Regions from separate parts of the Streptomyces cinnamoneus genome, predicted to be linked through region 2. Evidence: riboswitches for the same ligand, from Rfam matches in the RefSeq annotation. Region 2 holds a riboswitch; each other region holds the start of a gene.
The links. A riboswitch is a leader RNA that binds a small molecule or an ion and turns the genes downstream of it on or off. The one in region 2 is predicted to bind cobalamin.
Positions count from the first base shown of each region.

Region 1 (4,334 bases), 4.5 Mb from region 2:
CCGTGGCGTGGACGGCGTGGGTGTGCACGATCGCGGCGGCGTCGGTGGAGCGGTAGACGGCGAGGTGCATGGGCAGCTCGCTGGTGGGCACCAGCTCGCCGAGGACCTGGCGGCCGTCGAGGTCGACGCCGACCGCGTCGCCGGGCCCGAGGCGGTCGTAGGGCACGCCGCTGGGCGTGACGAGCACCACATCCCCCACCCGGGCGGAGACGTTGCCCGAGGTGCCGACGACGAGTCCTTCGGCAGTCGTGCGGCGGGCGCTGGCGACCAGCTCGGCCCAGGCGCCGCCCAGGTCGGCGGGGATGCCGGGGGGTATGGGCCCGCCCGCCCCGGTGCGGCCGCGCGCGGTCCTCGCGTCCTCTTCTGGAACCCTCATCGGCTTGCCCCTCCGGTCGGTGTCCGCCGCACCCCGACCCCGTTCACCTTCCGTTCACCCAGGGTCCCTACGGTCGCCGCGTACTGACCATCGAACTGATTGCCTGGGTGAATGGAAAACATCACGCTTCTCATCGGGATCGTGATCGTCACGGCCTTGGTGTTCGACTTTACGAACGGCTTCCACGACACGGCCAACGCCATGGCCACCACCATCTCCACCGGGGCGCTCAAGCCCAAGGCCGCGGTGGCGATGTCGGCGGTTCTCAACCTCGTCGGCGCGTTCCTCTCGGTGGAGGTCGCCAAGACGATCTCCGGCGGCATCATCGACGAGAGTGCCGGCATCCGACCAGAGGTGATCTTCGCCGGGCTCGTCGGCGCCATCGTCTGGAACCTGGTGACGTGGCTGGTGGGCCTGCCCTCCAGTTCCTCCCACGCCCTCTTCGGTGGTCTGATCGGCGCGACGATCGTCTCCGTCGGCTTCGACGCGGTCAACGCCGACAAGATCGTGATGAAGGTCCTCATCCCGGCCGTCGCCGCGCCCCTCGTGGCCGGCCTCGCCGCGACGGCCGCCACGCGCCTGACGTACCGCCTGACCAAGGGGCGGGACGAGCAGGAGACCGCCAAGGGCTACCGCGCCGGCCAGATCGCCTCGGCCGCCCTGGTCTCCCTCGCCCACGGCACCAACGACGCCCAGAAGACCATGGGCGTGATCACCCTCGCGCTGGTCGCCGGCGGCGTCGTGGCCCCGCACTCCGACCCGCCCCTGTGGGTCATCGTCTCCGCGGGCCTGGCCATCGCGCTCGGCACGTACCTGGGCGGCTGGCGCATCATCCAGACGCTCGGCAAGGGCCTCACCGACATCAGGCCGGCCCAGGGCTTCGCCGCCCAGACCGGTGCCGCCACGGTGATCCTCGCCTCCTCGCACATCGGCTTCGCGCTCTCCACCACCCAGGTCTGCTCCGGCTCGATCATGGGCGCCGGCCTCGGCCGCAAGGGCGGCGTGGTGCGCTGGTCGACCGCCGGCCGCATGGTCGCCGCCTGGGTCCTGACCCTGCCCGCCGCGGGCCTGGTCGCCGGTGGCGCGGCCCTCCTCGCCGACCAGGGCGACTGGGGCGTGGCCGCGGTCGCCGTCCTCGGCCTGGCCGTGTCCGGCGCGATCTGGGCGGCCTCCCGCCGCAAGCCGGTCTCCCACGACACGGTCAACGACCTCAACGTGCCGCAGGGCCTGCCCGCCGAGCCGGCCGGTGTCGTCACCGCCGCCCTCCAGGCCGTCGCCCCGCCGCCGGCCGGCCCCCTGTCCGCCGTCCCGGCCGCCCCCGCGGCCCAGACCGCAGCTCCCGCCGCCGCGACGGCGACGAGCTGAGGAACCGGAAACCAAGGAACCCCGCATGCACATCAACTGGGAAGCCCTCGGCCAGGTCTTCGGCGTCAGCCTCGTGGTCACCGTCGGTCTCGTGGGCGTCTTCACCCTCGGCATCATCGGTACGTCCCCCCGCAAGCCCCAGGAGCAGCCGGACGGCACCGTCGCCGCGGTCGCCGGCCCGGCCGCGCTCGTGCGCACCGGCGCGTACGCCTGCTACGCCCTGTGCGCGGCCGCCGTGGGCTACGGCATCTACCTCATCGTCGCCTGACGCGGGGACAGCCCCGCGCGTGAAGCGCCGGTCCGGCAGCCGCCGGGCCGGCGCTTCGTCGTTTCCGCGCGCCCCGTGGCCGGAGCCCGGTCACGGGGCGGTGGACCCACCGGCCCCACTGCCCCACGGCCGCCTCATCGCAGGTCAGGGTGAGTTGACGCCCGTTCCCGGGCCGTGGTGGACTTCCGGAGCCAAAACGGCGACAGCAGAGGAAGCCGGTGCGAGTCCGGCGCGGTCCCGCCACTGTCACCGGGGAGCGCACCCCCAAGCGATGGCCACGGCGTGAGCCGGAAGGCCGGGGGCGGCGTGGATCCGGGAGCCAGGAGACTCTGGTCGCCGTCACGTCGAGCCAGGGCGCGGACCCTGAGTGAGGACACAAGCCGGCCATGCCCTTCTGCGGTTTCGCCTGCGGCACCGCCCTCGGCTATCTCGCCGACCTCGTCTTCGGCGACCCCCGCCGCGGCCACCCGGTGGCCGCCTTCGGGCGCGCCGCGCACGCCGTCGAACAGCGCCTGTGGCGCGACCACCGCGGCCACGGCGCCCTGCACACCCTCGTCTGCGCGGGCGGCGCCGTGGCCGGCGCCGGACTGCTGGCCCGCGCCGTACGCGGCCGCCGCGCCCCCGGCGTCGCCCTGACCGCCGCCGCCACCTGGGCCGTGCTGGGCGGGACGTCGCTGGGCCGGGAGGCGCGGGCCATCGGCGGTGCGCTCGCCGCGGGCGACATCGAGGTCGCCCGGGAGCGGCTGCCGCACCTGTGCGGGCGCGACCCGCAGGCCCTGGACGGGCAGCAGATCGCCCGGGCCGTCGTGGAGTCCGTCGCCGAGAACACCTCCGACGCCGTCGTGGGCGCCCTGTTCTGGGGCGCGCTGGGCGGGGTGCCGGGGCTGGCGGGCTTCCGGGCGGTGAACACGCTGGACGCGATGGTGGGTCACAAGTCGCCCCGCCACCGCCGCTTCGGCTGGGCGTCCGCCCGGCTCGACGACGTCGTGGGCTGGCCCGGTGCCCGGCTCACCGCCGCCCTCACCGTGCTCGCGGGCCCCGACCCGCGCGGTGCCTGGCGGGTGGCCCGCCGTGACGCCTCCCGCCACCCCAGTCCCAACGCCGGCCCGGTCGAGGCCGCCTTCGCCGGCGCCCTGGGCGTGCGGCTCGGCGGCACGCTCGCCTACGCCGGGCGCGTCGAGCACCGGCCCGTGCTGGGCGCGGAGCTGCGTCCGGTCCGGGTGGCCGACATCGAGCGCGCGGTGCGGCTCTCGCGCCGGGTGTCGCTGCTGGCCGTGGGCACCGCCATCGGCGGCCGTGCGCTGGGCAGCCTTGTGAAGAGCGCCGCGGCGTCGGCCGCGAGGAGGAGGAACCGGTGACAGCTCCAAGGGGCGGGGGCCTGCTGGTGGCGGGGACCACCTCGGACGCGGGCAAGAGCGTGGTGACCGCCGGCATCTGCCGCTGGCTGGTCCGCAGGGGCGTCAAGGTCGCGCCGTTCAAGGCGCAGAACATGTCGCTCAACTCGTACGTGACGCGCGAGGGCGCGGAGATAGGGCGTGCCCAGGCGATGCAGGCCGCCGCCGCGCGCGTCGAGCCGAGCGCGCTGATGAACCCGGTGCTGCTCAAACCCGGCGGGGACCGGAGCAGCCAGGTCGTGCTGATGGGCAAGCCGGTGGGCGAGCTCAGCGCGCGCGGCTACCACGCGGGGCGCCAGGAGCAGCTGTTCGGGACGGTGACCGCGTGCCTTGAGGAGCTGCGGCGGACGCACGACGCGGTGATCTGCGAGGGCGCGGGCAGCCCGGCCGAGATCAACCTGCGGCGGAGCGACATCGTCAACATGGGCGTCGCCCGCGCGGGCCGGCTGCCCGTCGTCGTGGTCGGCGACATCGACCGGGGTGGCGTCTTCGCGTCCTTCTTCGGCACGACGGCCCTGCTCTCGCCCGAGGACCAGAAGCTGATAGCGGGCTACGTCGTCAACAAGTTCCGCGGCGACGTGACGCTGCTGGAGCCGGGGCTGGAGATGCTGCGCGGCCTGACCGGGCGGCCCACGCTGGGCGTGCTGCCGTTCGCCCACGGGCTCGGCATCGACGAGGAGGACGGCCTGCGGGTGTCGCTGCGCGGGGCGGTCCGCGAGTCGGTGGTCGCCCCGCCGTACGGCACCGACGTGCTGCGGGTCGCGGTGTGCGCCGTTCCGCTGATGTCGAACTTCACGGACGTGGACGCGCTGGCCGCGGAGCCGGGCGTGGTGGTGCGGTTCGTGGACCGGGCCGAGGAACTGGCCGACGCGGACCTGGTGGTGGTGCCGGGGACGCGCGGCACCGTGAAGGCCCTGGCGTGGCTGCGCGA
Region 1 covers NZ_PKFQ01000001.1:1,674,528-1,678,861, forward strand. The annotation lists gene CYQ11_RS06870 (class II aldolase/adducin family protein) at 1-376, opposite strand, end outside; gene CYQ11_RS06875 (inorganic phosphate transporter) at 488-1,741, shown strand; gene CYQ11_RS06880 (hypothetical protein) at 1,767-2,009, shown strand; cobalamin riboswitch at 2,219-2,338, shown strand; gene CYQ11_RS06885 (cobalamin biosynthesis protein) at 2,396-3,367, shown strand; gene CYQ11_RS06890 (cobyric acid synthase) at 3,364-4,334, shown strand, end outside.
Region 1: it holds a riboswitch for cobalamin, as region 2 does, so the genes downstream of both, CYQ11_RS06885 (cobalamin biosynthesis protein) here and nicT (Nickel transporter NicT) in region 2, are expected to answer to the same signal.

Region 2 (4,334 bases):
CGGCTGATCCAGACCGTGTGGGGCGTGGGCTACCGCTTCGCGGCGGGGCCGGGAGAGGCGGCAGGCCGTGCGTGACGTGCTGCTCATCGTCCTCTTCGCCTTCCTCGGGGCGGCCGTCGCGGGTCTGCTGGGGGCCCTCGCGCTGCGCGTCCTGCGCCGCCGCTCGGTCGTGGTCTCCCTCGCCGTGGTGGCCGTGGTCTCGGTGACGGCGATGCTGGCCGGGACGCTCGCCGTGGCGCGGGCGATGTTCCTGTCGGCGCACGACCTGCGCGTCGTGACGACCGTGTGCGCGACGGCCGCCGTGGTCTCGCTCGCCACGGCGCTGCTGCTGGGGCGCTGGGTGGTGGCCCGCAGCGCGGCCCTGACCCGTGCGGCCCGCTCGTTCGGCGAGGGCGGCTCCTTCGCGGCCCCCGACGGCGGGGCCACGGCCGAACTGGACGCGCTCTCGCGGGAGCTGGCGGCCACCAGCGCCCGGCTGGCCGAGTCGCGGGAGCGCGAACGCGCCCTCGACGCCTCGCGGCGTGAGCTCGTGGCCTGGATCTCGCACGACCTGCGCACGCCGCTGGCCGGGGTGCGTGCGATGTCCGAGGCGCTGGAGGACGGCGTGGCCGAGGACCCCGGGCGCTACTTCCGGCAGATCCGCGTCGAGGTGGACCGGCTGGACGCCATAGTCGGCGACCTCTTCGAGCTCTCGCGCATCCACGCCGGGGCGTTGCCGCTGCACCCGGTCCGCACGTCGGTGTACGACCTGGTGGGCGACGCCCTCACCGGCATCGGGCCGGTGGCCCGCGAACGCGGCGTCCGGCTGGCCGGCGACGCGGTGGACGCCGCGACGGTCGTGGTGGACGGCAAGGAGATGACCCGCGCCCTGGGCAACCTGCTGGTCAACGCGGTCCGGCACACGCCCGCCGGCGGCACGGTGACGGTGACCGCCCGGTGCGGCGAGGGCGACGGGGGCACGGTCGTCGTGTCGGTCACGGACGGCTGCGGCGGCATCCCGGAGGAGGACCTGCCGCGCGTCTTCGAGACGGGCTGGCGCGGTTCGCAGGCCCGGACCCCGCCGGGCGCGGGTCTGGGCCTAGCCATCGTCCGCGGCATCGTCGGGGCCCACGCCGGCAGCACGACGGTGCGCAACGTGCCCGGTGGCTGCCGCTTCGAGATCACGCTGCCCGCGGGCACCGGAGGGGCGGCGCTCCCGGACGGGTGACCGGTCGTCAAGGCGCTGACGTGATCAGGGCCCGTGCGCGACGATGCGTCCACGCTCCGGCAGAGCGAGCACCGCCGAGGGAACGGGATGGGCCATGTCCGACACCGACGCCGACCCGCTGCGCAGGATCGCCGCGACGATCGACCGGGAGCGCGAGCCCTCGTCGCGGGTGTGCCTGTCCTGCGGCGGGCCCGCCCTGGTGGTGGTGACCGAGGAGCCCGCCGGGAACAGCCCGCCCGTCATCAGCGTGCGCAAGGAGTGCGCGCACCGCAGGTGCGAGCACCCCTGACCCCGGGCGGGCTCAGCGGGAGGTGCGCGCCGCCCAGCGCTGCTCGACCTTCCCCAGCCGCCAGTAGGCGAGCGCCGCCGCCCACACCACGACGAACAGCCCGACGATGACGAAGCCGACGTTGTCGAGGTCGAGCGCGGCGATCCAGCCGCTCACCGGGTCGTGGAGTCCGAGCTTCTCGTGCAGGACGCCGACCAGCTCGATCGTGCCGATGAGGAAGGCCACGGCGATGGACAGACCGGTGATGGTGAGGTTGTAGTAGACCTTGCGGACGGGGTTGGAGAACGCCCACTGGTAGGCGAAGTTCATGAACGTCCCGTCGAGCGTGTCGAACAGGCTCATGCCGGCGGCGAACAGCAGCGGCAGGCAAAGGATCGCGTACCAGGGCAGGCCGGCGGCCGCGCCGCTGCCCGCCATCACCATCAGGGTGACCTCGGTGGCGGTGTCGAAGCCGAGGCCGAAGAGGAAGCCCAGCGGATACATCTGGCCGGGGCGGGAGACGGAGCGGGTGAAGCGGCCCAGGAGGCGGTTCATGAAGCCCCGCGAGTCGAGGTGCTCCTCCAGCTCGGCCTCGTCGTAGCGGCCCTCACGCATGGCGCGGAAGACGCGCAGGATGCCGGCGAGGGCGACGAGGTTGAGGGCGGCGATGAGGTAGAGGAAGCCGCCGGAGACGGTCGTGCCGACCACTCCGAGCGTCTGGTGGGTGGCGGACCCCTCGTCCATCAGCACCCCTGCCATGTGGGTGCCCCCGGCCACCAGGGCCGCCATGACGACGACCACGCTGGAGTGGCCGAGCGCGAACCAGAAGCCGACCGAGACGGGACGCTTGCCGTCGGCCATCAGCTTGCGGGTGGTGTTGTCGATGGCGGCGATGTGGTCGGCGTCGAAGGCGTGCCGCATGCCGAGGGTGTAGGCCGTGACGCCGAGGCCGACGCCGAAGACCTTGGAGTCCACGGTGTAGTGGTTCGGGACGACCAGCAGGAAGAGCACGCCGAAGGCGACGACGTGCAGGGCGGCTATGACGGCCAGGAGGCCGGCGGTGCGCACGGTGTCCTGGCGGCGCCAGCGGAAGGCGGGCAGGCCTTCGGGCGCGGCCGCGGCGGGGGTCTTGGTGGGCAGGGTCATCTGCGGGTCACGCTCCAGCACCTCGTGGATCTTCTCGTGAGATGCCGTGGCCGGTCTCCTGGCTTACGGGTCGTACAGCGCGCCCGTCCCGCCTTCCCAGCAGCTGGGTGCTGCCAGTGGCTCCGGGCGCCGCACGCGGCGCCCGGGTGGGACGAGAACTCCCCGATCACAGTGGCGAGGGCCGCTCCGGACTCGGACCACGAGGGTCCGCACCGGTCTTCCCGAGCACCACGGCCGGGCCACCTTAGCGCTCTGACCGGCCACGGGAACAAAGAAGTGGCAAGTGCCACTTCCTTGCAGCAAGCCCCGGCGGCCCCTCGCCGGACGTCCGCACGGCCCCCGCAGGCCGTGCGGCCCCGGGTCGGGCACGGACGACACCCGCCGGGTGATGGACGCGGCCGGCCGGCCGGTGCTACGAGTGCAGGGACGACGAGAGGGGCTGACCGCCATGGCAGACACGCCGGACAGAGAGCACCCGCCCGCGGACCCGGCCGGGCCGGAGCGGGACGTGACGTTCGTGCGCCGCATCGGCCTGTTCCAGGCCACCGCCATCAACATGAGCCAGATGTGCGGCATCGGACCCTTCGTCACCATCCCGCTGATGGTGGCCGCCTTCGGCGGGCCGCAGGCCGTCCTGGGCTTCGTGGCGGGGGCGCTGCTCGCGCTGGCCGACGGGCTGGTGTGGGCGGAGCTGGGGGCCTCGCTGCCGGGCGCGGGCGGCAGTTACGTCTACCTGCGGCAGGCATTCCAGTACCGCACCGGCAAGCTGATGCCGTTCCTGTTCGTCTGGACGGCGATGCTCTTCATCCCGCTGGCGATGGCGACCGGCGTGATCGGCTTCGTCCAGTACCTCGCCTACCTGTGGCCGGACATGACGCGGACGCAGGGCGACGTGACGGGCCTCGCGCTCATCGCGGTGGTCGTGGCGCTGCTGTGGCGCCGGGTGGAGAACATCGCCCGCATCACCGCCGTGCTGTGGGGCGTGATGATCACCGCCGTCCTGCTCGTCATCGTCGCCGCCTTCACCCACTTCAACCCCGACCGCGCCTTCACCTACCCCTCCCACGCCTTCGAGCTGACGAGCAATCACTTCTGGATCGGCTTCGCGGCGGGCCTGACCATCGGCATCTACGACTACGGCGGCTACAACACCGCCGCCTACATGGGTGCCGAGATCAAGGACCCGGGACGCACCCTGCCGCGGGCCATCGTCTTCTCGATCCTCGGCATCATGGGCATCTACCTGCTGCTCCAGATCGGCACCCTCGGCGTCGTCGACTGGCAGGAGATGCTCGACCAGGACTCGACGGCCGCCACGTCCGTGGCCTCCGCCGTGCTGGAGAAGACGTGGGGCAAGGGGGCCGCGGACGCCGTCACCGTCCTGATCCTCCTCACCGCCTTCGCCTCGCTCTTCACCGGGCTGCTCGGCGGCTCGCGCGTGCCCTACGACGCCGCCCGCGAGAAGGTCTTCTTCCGGCCGTTCGGCGTCCTGCACCCCAAGCACCGCTTCCCGGTGCTGCCGCTGGTCACCCTGGGGGTCATCGGCTCCGTCGGCTTCCTGATCGGCCGTCACACCGAGCTGGCCACGCTGATCCAGCTGCTGACCTCCGTGATGGTCCTCGTCCAGGCGCTGGCCCAGATCGCGGCCGTGACCGTGCTGCGCCGCCGGCAGCCGGGGCTGCGGCGGCCGTACCGCATGTGGCTCTACCCGCT
Region 2 covers NZ_PKFQ01000001.1:6,150,338-6,154,671, reverse strand. The annotation lists gene CYQ11_RS27015 (response regulator transcription factor) at 1-75, shown strand, start outside; gene CYQ11_RS27010 (sensor histidine kinase) at 68-1,207, shown strand; gene CYQ11_RS27005 (hypothetical protein) at 1,302-1,496, shown strand; gene nicT (Nickel transporter NicT) at 1,509-2,621, opposite strand; cobalamin riboswitch at 2,653-2,869, opposite strand; gene CYQ11_RS26995 (APC family permease) at 3,178-4,334, shown strand, end outside.

Region 3 (4,334 bases), 1.4 Mb from region 2:
CCGCATGGGACGCAGGGTCAGTTCGAAGCCCGGGTCCAGCAGGTTCTTCTGTTCGGTGGAGCTCATTACTGGCAGGCCTCGCAGGACTCGGGGTTCTCAAGGGAGCAGGCGATGGCGTCCGCGTCGGGCGCGGCCTGCTGCACGGGGATGGTGGCGGGGGCGGCGGCACCGCCGGACGCCGCGCGGGCGATCCGGGTGGCCGGACGCGAGCGCAGGTAGTACGTCGTCTTGATGCCCTGCTTCCAGGCGTACGCGTACATCGAGCTGAGCTTGCCGATGGTGGGCGAGGCCATGAAGAGGTTCAGCGACTGGCTCTGGTCCAGGTACGGGGTGCGGGCCGCGGCCATGTCGATCAGGAAGCGCTGCGGGATCTCCCAGGCGGTGCGGTACAGGTCGCGCACCTCCTGCGGGATCCACTTCATGTCCTGGATCGAGCCGTTGGCGTCGGTCATGGCGTCACGGGTCGTGCGGTCCCACACGCCGAGCTTCTTCAGGTCCTCCACCAGGTAGGTGTTGACCTGGAGGAACTCACCCGAGAGCGTCTCGCGCTTGAAGAGGTTGGAGACCTGCGGCTCGATGCACTCGTAGACGCCCGCGATGGAGGCGATGGTCGCCGTCGGGGCGATCGCCAGCAGCAGCGAGTTGCGCATGCCGACCTCGCCGATGCGCGCGCGCAGCGCCTCCCAGCGGTCCGCCCAGCCGGGGACGGCGTTCGGGTAGTGGTCGGGGTGCAGCACGCCGCGCGCGGTGCGGGTGGCGGACCAGGCCGGGTGCGGGCCGTGCCGCTCGGCGAGGTCGGCGGACGCCTCGTACGCCGCGAGCATGATCCGCTCGGAGATCCGGGTCGACAGCTCCTTCGCCTCGGCGGAGTCGAAGGGCAGGCGCAGGCGGAAGAAGACGTCCTGCAGACCCATCAGGCCCAGGCCCACCGGGCGCCAGCGGCTGTTGGAGTTGCCGGCCTGCTCGGTCGGGTAGAAGTTGATGTCCACGACGCGGTCGAGGAACGTGACGGCCGTGCGGACCGTGCGGTCGAGCTTCTCCCAGTCCATCTCGCCGTCGGTGCCCAAGTGGGCGGCGAGGTTGACCGAGCCGAGGTTGCAGACGGCGGTCTCGCCGTCGTCGGTGACCTCGAGGATCTCGGTGCAGAGGTTCGAGGAGTGGACGACCTTGCCCTTCTCGGCCGTCTGGTTGGCGGTGCGGTTGGCGGCGTCCTTGAACGTCATCCAGCCGTTGCCGGTCTGCGCGAGGGTGCGCATCATGCGGGCGTAGAGCACCCGGGCCGGGATCTGCTTGACGGCCTTGCCCGCGGCCTCGTAGGCGCGGTACGCGGCGTCGAACTCGTCGCCGTAGAGGTCGACCAGGTCCGGGGTGTCCGCGGGGGAGAACAGCGACCAGTCCGCGTCCGCCTCGACGCGGCGCATGAACTCGTCCGGGATCCAGTGCGCGATGTTGAGGTTGTGGGTGCGGCGGGCCTCCTCACCGGTGTTGTCGCGGAGCTCCAGGAACTCCTCGATGTCCGCGTGCCAGGTCTCCAGGTAGACGCAGGCCGCGCCCTTGCGGCGGCCGCCCTGGTTGACGGCCGCGACGGAGGCGTCGAGCGTCCGCAGGAACGGCACGATGCCGTTGGAGTGGCCGTTGGTGCCGCGGATGAGCGAGCCGCGGGAGCGGATGCGGGAGTAGGACAGGCCGATGCCGCCCGCGTGCTTCGACAGCCGCGCCACCTGGTGGTAGCGGTCGTAGATCGAGTCCAGCTCGTCCAGCGGCGAGTCCAGCAGGTAGCAGGACGACATCTGCGGGTGGCGGGTGCCGGAGTTGAAGAGCGTGGGGGAGGAGGGCAGGTACGACAGCGTGCTGGTCAGCCGGTACAGCTCCGCGACGTCGTCCAGGGCCTGCTCCGAGTGGTTCTCGGCCAGACCGCAGGCCACGCGCAGCAGGAAGTGCTGCGGGGTCTCGATCACGTCGCGGTGGATGGGGTGGCGCAGCAGGTAGCGGCTGTGCAGGGTGCGCAGGCCGAAGTAGCCGAAGCGGTCGTCGGCGCCGTCGGCGAGGGCGGCGTCCACGAGGGCGTCCAGCCGGGCGGCGTGCGTCCGCACGAAGGCGGCCGTCTCGTCGGCGATCAGGCCCTCGCGGTGCCCGACCTCGACGGAGGCGGAGAAGGAGGTCGCGCCCTGGCCGGCCGCCTCGTCGGCGATGGCCCGGGTGAGCAGCCGCGCGGCGAGCCGGGAGTACTCGGGCTCCTCGGCGATCAGCCCGGCCGCGGCCTCGGTCGCGAGGGACCGCAGCTCGGCCTCGTCCGAACCGGGGTGCCGGCCGCGCAGCGCGGCGGCGGCGACCTTGCCCGGGTCGGTGGCCGGAAGGTCGGCGGTGAGATCGGTCAGGGTCCGCAGCAGCGCGGTCCCGGGGCCGCCGGTCGCTTCCGCGTTCGCTGAGACGGGACCTGACTCTAGATCCGCGGGCGCGATGGTCACGGTGGGGCTCTCCCTCGCTCGGCTGGGTGGGCCGCGTCTGGGAGCGCACGACGGTCGCCTACGGGCACGCATCGCTGGCGTGTGCCAGGGCGTGGCTCGTAGGCGTCCGCCGGCCCACCCCTCGAGGCCCGGACGAATTCAACGCCCATAGCCGAGCCAAGGGCAGGCTCGGTGGTGGGCGCGCTGGCGGCAGGTCCTCGGACTTCAGGTGCGCCTGGTATATGCGCACACATACACCGTTGCGGGACAGTTCCGGATTTCCACCGGATTCCCCTGCGACGACAGCGAGCACGAGCATACATCTAGTGCTGGGCCTCGGAGGCACCCCCACATGTTGTGTCGGGCCGTCATGAAGTGGTTGCGGAATGTGGTAGCGGGGTGGGGTGTTGGGGTGTTCCGGGAGAGCCGTCACGGGGCGTGGGAGGACGCGCGGGGGCCCCGGTGTGCCGGGTGACGGGAAGGGTGCGGCGAGGGCGCCAGAGGGGTGGCTGGGGGCCTTCGGGGGGTGCTTCGGCCGGCCCCGGCCGGGTGCCGGGGAGGTTGCCCCGGTCGGCGCCCGTCGGGCCCGGCGCGGGGGTGGGGGGAACGACGAACGACCGCGCCGCCCGGCCGGTGGAACCGGTCCGGGCGGCGCGGTCGGCCGCGGCTGCTCGGGTGGAGGAGGCGGAAGCCTCAGTGGCCTCCCGGCACCCCCGCCGTCGCCGGGGGCAGCTCCCGCTCCACGCCCGGGTCGCCCGCGTCGGCGGTGTAGTCCGACGGCTTCGTCTGGTCCACGCCGTCCGGGGCGCCCACCGCCTTCAGGACGAAGGTGAGGACGACGACCACGAGGACGTTCAGGACGAAGGCGGTCAGACCGATGTATCCCTTCTCACCGATCAGCGGGATCAGGTTCGTGTTGCCGAAGTGGTCCTGGGTCGCGCTCGGCGTGTCGTACGCCCGCCAGGTCCCGTACGCCATGCCGGCCGCCCAGCCCGCCAGCAGCGCCCAGCGGTGGAACCAGCGCGTGAAGAGCCCGCCCACCAGGGCCGGGACGGTCTGGAGGATCCAGATGCCACCCAGCAGCTGGAAATTGATGGCCACTGTTTTGTCCATCGTGAGGACGAAGACCAGCGCGCCCACCTTCACCAGCAGGGAGGCCAGCTTGGACACCTTCGCCTCGTGCGCCGGCGTCGCGTCCGGCTTGAGGAAGTCCTTGTAGATGTTGCGGGTGAAGAGGTTCGCCGCCGCGATCGACATGATCGCCGCCGGGACGAGCGCGCCGATGCCTATCGCCGCGAAGGCCACGCCGGTGAACCAGTCGGGGAACATGTCCTCGAACAGCTGGGGGATCGCCAGCTGGCCGTTCTTCACCTTCACCCCGGCCGCGATGGCCATGAAGCCCAGCATCGCCAGCAGGCCCAGCATGAGCGAGTAGAGGGGGAGGATGGTGGTGTTGCGGCGGATGACGTTGCGGCTCCTGCTGGAGAGGACGGCCGTCACCGAGTGGGGGTAGAGGAAGAGGGCCATCGCGGAGCCCATGGCCAGCGTGGCGTACGCCCACTGGGCGTCGGGTCCGGGGACGAGGGAGCCGCGCGGCTTGCCGGTGGCCGGGTTCTTTGCGGAGAAGGCCTCGCCCGCCTTCGCGAAGATGTCGTCGAATCCGCCCAGTTTGATGGGGATGTAGATGATCGCCACCACGATGACGATGTAGATCAGGGCGTCCTTGACGAACGCGATCAGCGCCGGTGCGCGCAGGCCGGACGAGTAGGTGTACGCCGCGAGCACGCCGAAGGCGATGAGCAGGGGAAGGTCCTTGACGAACCAGTTCGCGTCCGCCCCGCCGCCGACGCCCATGACGTCGAGCACCGCCTGGATGCCCACCAGTTG
Region 3 covers NZ_PKFQ01000001.1:4,704,471-4,708,804, forward strand. The annotation lists gene CYQ11_RS21190 (ribonucleotide-diphosphate reductase subunit beta) at 1-66, opposite strand, end outside; gene CYQ11_RS21195 (ribonucleoside-diphosphate reductase subunit alpha) at 66-2,468, opposite strand; cobalamin riboswitch at 2,640-2,770, opposite strand; gene mctP (monocarboxylate uptake permease MctP) at 3,141-4,334, opposite strand, start outside.
Region 3: it holds a riboswitch for cobalamin, as region 2 does, so the genes downstream of both, CYQ11_RS21195 (ribonucleoside-diphosphate reductase subunit alpha) here and nicT (Nickel transporter NicT) in region 2, are expected to answer to the same signal.